3 regions of the Variovorax sp. 10N412 genome follow, and region 1 is predicted to be linked to each of the others. Evidence: predicted binding sites of a transcription regulator. Region 1 holds the regulator's gene; each other region holds the start of a gene.
What was found. Region 1 encodes sigma-54, which starts transcription at its own class of promoters, with help from an activator protein. Its sites were predicted from a motif close to TGGCANGNAANCTGCTTT; they were not measured.
Positions count from the first base shown of each region.

Region 2: AC1DJH_RS22990 (nitrate- and nitrite sensing domain-containing protein) is a predicted target of sigma-54. The motif match lies at 950-967, and genes of this name have one in related genera.
Region 3: glnA (type I glutamate--ammonia ligase) is a predicted target of sigma-54. The motif match lies at 1,377-1,394, and genes of this name have one in related genera.

Region 1 is NZ_JBFTIO010000006.1:236,121-238,384, forward strand. It holds gene lptB (LPS export ABC transporter ATP-binding protein) at 1-183, shown strand, start outside; gene rpoN (RNA polymerase factor sigma-54) at 201-1,814, shown strand; gene AC1DJH_RS16975 (phospholipase D family protein) at 1,825-2,264, shown strand, end outside.
Region 2 is NZ_JBFTIO010000011.1:68,202-70,465, forward strand. It holds gene tsaD (tRNA (adenosine(37)-N6)-threonylcarbamoyltransferase complex transferase subunit TsaD) at 1-889, opposite strand, end outside; gene AC1DJH_RS22990 (nitrate- and nitrite sensing domain-containing protein) at 1,004-2,264, shown strand, end outside.
Region 3 is NZ_JBFTIO010000001.1:638,353-640,616, reverse strand. It holds gene AC1DJH_RS03275 (EI24 domain-containing protein) at 1-496, shown strand, start outside; gene AC1DJH_RS03270 (competence/damage-inducible protein A) at 493-1,293, shown strand; gene glnA (type I glutamate--ammonia ligase) at 1,440-2,264, shown strand, end outside.

The DNA of each region.
Region 1 (2,264 bases):
TTCCTGAAGGAACGCGGCATCGGCGTGCTCATCACCGACCACAACGTGCGTGAGACGCTGGGCATCTGCGACCACGCGTTCATCATCAGCGACGGGCATGTGCTGGCACAAGGCACGCCTTCGGAGATCGTCGACAACGCCGAGGTACGACGCGTCTACCTTGGCGAGCACTTCCGGATGTAAGGGCGGGTGGGCTCTCCATGAAGCAAGGGCTGTCCCTTCGCGTCTCGCAGCACCTGGCATTGACGCCGCAGCTGCAACAGTCGATCCGGCTGCTGCAGCTCTCCACGCTCGAACTGAGCCAGGAGGTCGAGCAGATGCTGGACGAGAACCCGTTCCTCGAACGCACCGCGGAAGAGGCGGCGCGCGAGGAATTCGGGCTCGACGCGGCCGATGCGCCGGTCCCGCGCGATGACGGCGGCGGCGATGGAGGCGACGGCATCGAAGGTGAAAGCGACTTCGCGCCGCCGGCGGCCAGCACCTCTCCTTCTTCCACCGAGACGACGACCAGCACCGCCGACTCCGACGGCCCGGCCACGGAAATCACCGAGCGCGAGCCCGACTGGGAAGGCGACGGCACCGTCGACATGGCCGCGCCCGACGACAGCGAGTGGGGCAGCGACGCCCCCGCGCGCCAGAACAATCTGGGCGACGACGAGCGCGCCGACGCCACCGAGCTCGCGCGCAGCCAGGAGTCGCTGCAGTCGTTCCTGCACCGCCAGGCGCTGAGCCTGCGCCTGAACGAGAACGACAGCGCCGCGCTGCGCTTCCTGATCGAGTCGCTCAACGACGACGGCTACCTCGAAGACTCGCTGCCCGCGCTGGCCTCGGGCCTGGCCGGCGACGACAACGACCAGTTCGACGACCTCGTGCACCACTTCCAGGTGGCGCTCGGCCTGCTGCAGAGCCTGGAGCCCGTGGGCGTGGGCGCGCGCGACCTGGGCGAATGCCTGGGCATCCAGCTGCGCGCGCTGGCCCGCCAGGACGAGACCGAGCAGGAACAGCTGGTCCGCAAGACCGCCATGGCCGTGTGCAAGCAGTCGATGGAACTCTTGGCGCGTCGCGACTTCAAGCGCCTGGCCACGCTCACCCGCACCAGCGAAGAGTTGGTGCGCCTGGCGCTGCAGATCATCGCGCGGCTGGAGCCCAAGCCGGGCCGGCGCTTCGTGGACGTGGAGCGCAACATCGTGGTGCCGGACGTGATCGTCACCAAGACCGGCCGCGGCACCAACATCAAGTTCCGCGTCATGCTGAATCCGGAGGTCATGCCGCGCCTGCGCGTGCACGACATCTACGCGGGCGCTCTCAAGGCGCACAAGGGCGAGGGCAGCCAGGCGCTGTCGCAGCGGCTGCAGGAGGCGCGCTGGTTCATCAAGAACATCCAGCAGCGCTTCGACACCATCCTGCGCGTGAGCAACGCCATCGTCGAGCGGCAGAAGAGCTACTTCGTGCACGGCGAGCTCGCGATGCGCCCGCTGGTGCTGCGCGAGATTGCCGACGAGCTGGGCCTGCACGAGTCGACCATCTCGCGCGTGACCACGGCCAAGTACATGTCCACGCCGTTCGGCACGGTCGAGCTCAAGTACTTCTTCGGCTCGGCGCTGGGCACCGAGACCGGCGGCAATGCGTCGAGCACCGCGGTGCGCGCGCTCATCAAGCAGTTCGTCAGCTCGGAAAGCATCAAGAAGCCGCTGTCGGACAGCCAGATTTCCGAGATGCTGAAAGAGCAGGGCATCGAGTGCGCGCGCCGCACCGTGGCCAAGTACCGCGAGGCGCTGCGCATCGCGCCCGCCAACCTGCGCAAGGCGCTGTAGCAAGCCGACCATGAGCCCTGGCCGCCAGCATCCGATGTCGCGCCGGGGGCTCGGGTTCTTCGCCTTGGTGGCCGTGCTGCTGTTCGCCGGCTGCGCCACCTTGCCCGACGAGGCGCCGCGCCCCGCCGTCAAGGCCATGGCCGTGTCGGCCGATACCGCCCTGGGCAAGATCGCGCTGGCGGCCCAGCCCGACCCTGACCTGAGCGGCTTTCGGCTCATGCCCGGCGGCGACTTCGCCTTCGATACCCGCATCCAGCTGGCGCGCCGCGCCCAGCGCACGCTCGACGTGCAGTACTACCAGATCGAGAACGACGAGACCGGCCGCTACCTGTTGCGCACCCTGCGCGACGCCGCGCTGCGCGGTGTGCGGGTGCGCCTGCTGATGGACGACCTCTACACCTCGGGCGAGGACGAGCTGCTGCTGGCCTTTGCCGCCACGCCCAACGTCGA
Region 2 (2,264 bases), on a different contig from region 1:
AGTGCACGCGCACCCGGCGCTTGGCGCAGGCGGCATTCAGTTGCTCGCGCAGATTCGCGTTGGCCCCCACCCCACCCGCCACCACCAGGCGTTTCAACCCGGTCTGGTCGAGCGCGGCGAGCGATTTCTTCAGCAGCACCTCGACGATGGCCGCCTGCGTGGACGCCGCCAGGTCGGCCTTGTTCGCCTCCAGCGTGTCGCCGAGCTTCTTGGCCTGCGTGAGCACGGCGGTCTTCAGTCCGGCGAACGAGAAGTCGAGGTCGCCGCTGTGCAGCAGCGGGCGCGGCAGCTTGAAGGCCGTGGCATTGCCGCCCTCGGCCAGCTTCGCGAGCCACGGGCCGCCGGGGTACGGCAGGCCCATGAGCTTGGCGCTCTTGTCGAAGGCCTCGCCGGCCGCGTCGTCGATGGTCTCGCCGAGCAACGCGTAGCGGCCTACGCCGTCCACCCGCATCAGCTGCGTGTGGCCGCCCGACACCAGCAGCGCGACGAACGGGAACTCCGGCGGATCGGTGCTCAGGAACGGCGACAGCAGGTGCCCTTCGAGGTGATGCACGCCCAACACCGGCTTGCCCAGCGCCACGCCCAGCGCGCAGGCCACGCCGGCGCCCACGAGCAGCGCGCCCGCCAGGCCCGGGCCGCGCGTGTACGCCACCACGTCGATGTCGGCGAGCGAACGGCCGGCCTCGGCCATGACGGCTTCGGTCAGCGGCAACACGCGGCGGATGTGGTCGCGGCTGGCCAGTTCGGGCACCACGCCGCCGTAGGCCTGGTGCATGGCGATCTGGCTGTGCAGCGCGTGCGAAAGCAGCACCGGCAGCGCGTCGCCGTGCGACTCGACCAGCGCCACGCCGGTTTCATCGCAGGATGATTCGATTCCCAACAAGAGCATGCCGCCGAGTGTAGGTGGCGCCTGCCGCGCCCGTCCCGCGAAGGGACAAGCGCGCGCCGGAGGCACGGATGTTGCAATACTTGAAACGACCCTGCGCATTCCCCGCGCCCCACCATGAAATCCGGACTGAGCTTCCTCATCGCCGCACGCCGCTGCGAAATCGACGAACTGGACCAGCTCGCCCGCACCAGCGAGCTGGTGAGCGTGATCGGCCGCCTGGTGCACGCGCTGCAGCGCGAGCGCGGCATGTCGAACATCTTCCTCGCCACCCGCGGCGCCCGCTTCGCGGAACAGCGCGGCCCGCAGATCGCCGAATGCCTGGCGCTCGAGCAAGAGGTGCGCGCCGGTTTCGACCAACTGGCAACCGAGGACCACCGCGGCGTGGGCGCGGGCAACGGCGCGCGACTGTTCAGCCGCATCGCCTTCGTGCTGCCGGGGCTGGACGCACTGCCCGCCTTGCGCCGCCGCATCGACGCACTGGAACTCAAGCCGGCACAGGCGGTCGCGGCCTTCGCCAAGCTGATCGCCGGCCTGTTGTCGGTGGTGTTCGAAGCGGCCGACGGCGCCGCCGACCCCGAAATCTCGCGCCTGCTTGTCGCAATGTTCAACTTCATGCAGGGCAAGGAGTTCGCCGGCCAGGAGCGCGCTTTCGGGGCCGCCGCGCTCGCGCTGGGCCGAAGCGACGAGGCGCAGCGCCTGCAATGGCTGCACCTGATCGAGTCGCAGGAGCGTTGCTTCCAGGTCTTCACCGACTTTTCGGGCGACACCGTGCTCGCGCTGTGGCGCGACAGCCAGCCCGACGCCATGCTGGCCGAGCTGGAGCGCATGCGGCGGCGCGGCGCTTCCCCCGCACAGGCCGACGCCCCGCTGAGCCAGGCCTGGTTCGACTGCTGCACCCGCCGCATCGACGCCATGAAGACGGTGGAAGACCGCCTGGCCGCCGACCTGCGCGCCCTGTGCGAGCACAAGACCGCGCAGGCGCGCCACGAGCTGCAGGAGTACCAGCAAGTGCTCGACACGCTGGTCCCGCAGGCCGGCGCGCTGTTCTTCGACGACGCCGACGCCCAGGCCGCCGCGCCCGCGCAGTTCGGCCGGCACCTGGAGCGCTCGGTGGTCGACATGGTCCGCGAGCAGTCGCTGCGCCTGCAGGCCATGAGCGACGAGCTCGAGACCGTGCGCGCCTCGCTCAACGAACGCAAGGTCGTCGAGCGTGCCAAGGGCCTGCTGATGGCGCACCGCCGCCTCAGCGAAGAAGACGCGCACAAGATGCTGCGCCAGACCGCCATGAACCAGAACCGGCGGCTCGTGGACGTGGCCGAGTCGATGCTGGCCATGGCCGACTACCTGCCCGTGGTCGACCGCGCGCCACCGCGCT
Region 3 (2,264 bases), on a different contig from region 1:
TTCGATCGGCGTCACCCTCCTTGCGCTGGTTGCCCTGGTGGTGTCGATGCCGCTGTGGCTCATTCCGCCGCTCGTGCTGATTCTTCCGCCGCTCATCTGGGGCTGGCTCACCTACCGCGTGATGAGCTTCGACGCGCTGGCCGACCATGCCAGCCCCGAGGAGCGCGCCGCGCTGCTGCGCGCGCACCGGCTGCCGCTGCTGTGCATCGGCGTGCTGTGCGGCTACCTGGGCGCGGCGCCCAGCCTCGTCTGGGCGTCGGGCCTGCTGTTCGCAGCCGCCTTCTTCGTTCTGGTGCCGATCGCCATCTGGATCTACACACTGGTCTTTGCCTTTTCGGCGCTCTGGTTCGCCCACTACTGCCTCGACGCGCTCGGGCAGTTGCGGGCCCAGCGCGCAGTGGCCGAGGTGGCTGCGGCGTCGGCCGCCGGCGGCACACCGGCGCTGGAGGCCGCGCAAGCCAACAAGGCCGCTCTTTCTCAATGGGGTTCACCATGACACGCGCATTCGGTCTCATCGTCGTCGGCGACGAGATCCTTTCCGGCAAACGGGCCGACAAGCACATGGCGAAGGTCATCGAACTGCTCGCCGCCCGCGGCCTGCAGCTCAGTTGGGCCGAATACGTCGGCGACGAGCCGGCGCGCATCACCGCAGCGCTCGCCCGTGCCTTTGCCTCGGGCGACATCGTGTTCTCGACCGGCGGCATCGGTGCCACGCCCGACGACCACACCCGCCAGTGCGCTGCCAAGGCGCTGGGCGTGCCGCTGGCGCTGCACCCCGAGGCCGAGCTGCTGATCCGCGAGCGCATGCAGGACACCGCGCGCGAGCAGGGCGTGCCCTACGAGCCCGACCGGTCCGACAACGTGCACCGGCTCAACATGGGCGTGTTCCCGCAGGGCGCCACGCTCATCCACAACCCGTACAACAAGATCCCCGGCTTCAGCGTGGCGGACGTCCATTTCGTGCCGGGCTTCCCGGTCATGGCCTGGCCGATGGTCGAGTCCGTGCTCGACGGCCGTTACGCCGATCTGTTTACCCGAAACGCCGTCGCCGAGAAGTCCGTGATCGTTTTCGGTGCCATGGAGGCCACCCTCACGCCGCTCATGCAGGCCATCGAAGACCAGCATGCCGGCGTCAAGGTGTTCAGCCTGCCGAGCGTCGATCACCCCGAATATGGCCGTCATATCGAGCTTGGCGTGAAGGGCGACCGCGTCCGCCTCGAGGCGGCCTATGCCCAGCTCATCGAAGGCTTGCACGGTTTTGATGCCAAGCTCGGACCCGAATTGGTGCGTTAATGTCGATGGCACCAATTTGGTGAAATTTCGCTTTTATTTGGGGTTTGCAGCGTTCATCAAGGCCTCATCCCGTGAGGTGACAATGGCACAGAAACTGCATCCCTCGTCCCTGTATTCCTAACCACCATCCAACTCAGGAGAAACTGATGGCAAAGACCGTCGCCGATGTACTCAAGCTCGTCAAGGAAAACGAGGTCAAGTTCATCGACTTCCGCTTCACCGACACCCGTGGCAAAGAGCAGCACGTCACCGTGCCGGTCTCGGCTTTCGATGAAGACAAATTCACCTCGGGCCACGCGTTCGACGGTTCCTCCATCGCCGGTTGGAAGGGCATCGAAGCCTCGGACATGCAGCTCATGCCCGACCCGAACACCGCCAACATCGACCCCTTCTTCGAAGAAACGACGCTGATCCTGACCTGCGACGTGATCGACCCGGCAGACGGCAAGGCCTACGAGCGCGATCCGCGTTCGCTCGCCAAGCGCGCCGAGGCCTACATGAAGGCTTCGGGCCTGGGCGACACCGCCTTCTTCGGTCCGGAACCCGAATTCTTCGTGTTCGACGGCGTTCGCTGGAAGAACGACATGTCCGGCTGCTTCGTGAAGATCGATTCCGAAGAAGCCTCGTGGAACACCGACAAGGAATACGAACACGGCAACACCGGCCACCGTCCGGCAGTCAAGGGCGGCTACTTCCCGGTGCCCCCGGTCGACAGCTTCCAGGACATGCGCTCGGAAATGTGCCTGGTGCTCGAAGCCCTCGGCATCCCGGTCGAAGTGCATCACCATGAAGTGGCCAACGCCGGCCAGATGGAACTCGGCACCAAGTTCAGCACGCTGGTCCAGCGCGCCGACTGGGTCCAGCTGCAGAAGTACGTGATCCACAACGTGGCCCACGCCTACGGCAAGACCGCCACCTTCATGCCCAAGCCCATCGTCGGTGACAACGGCTCCGGCATGCACGTGCACCAG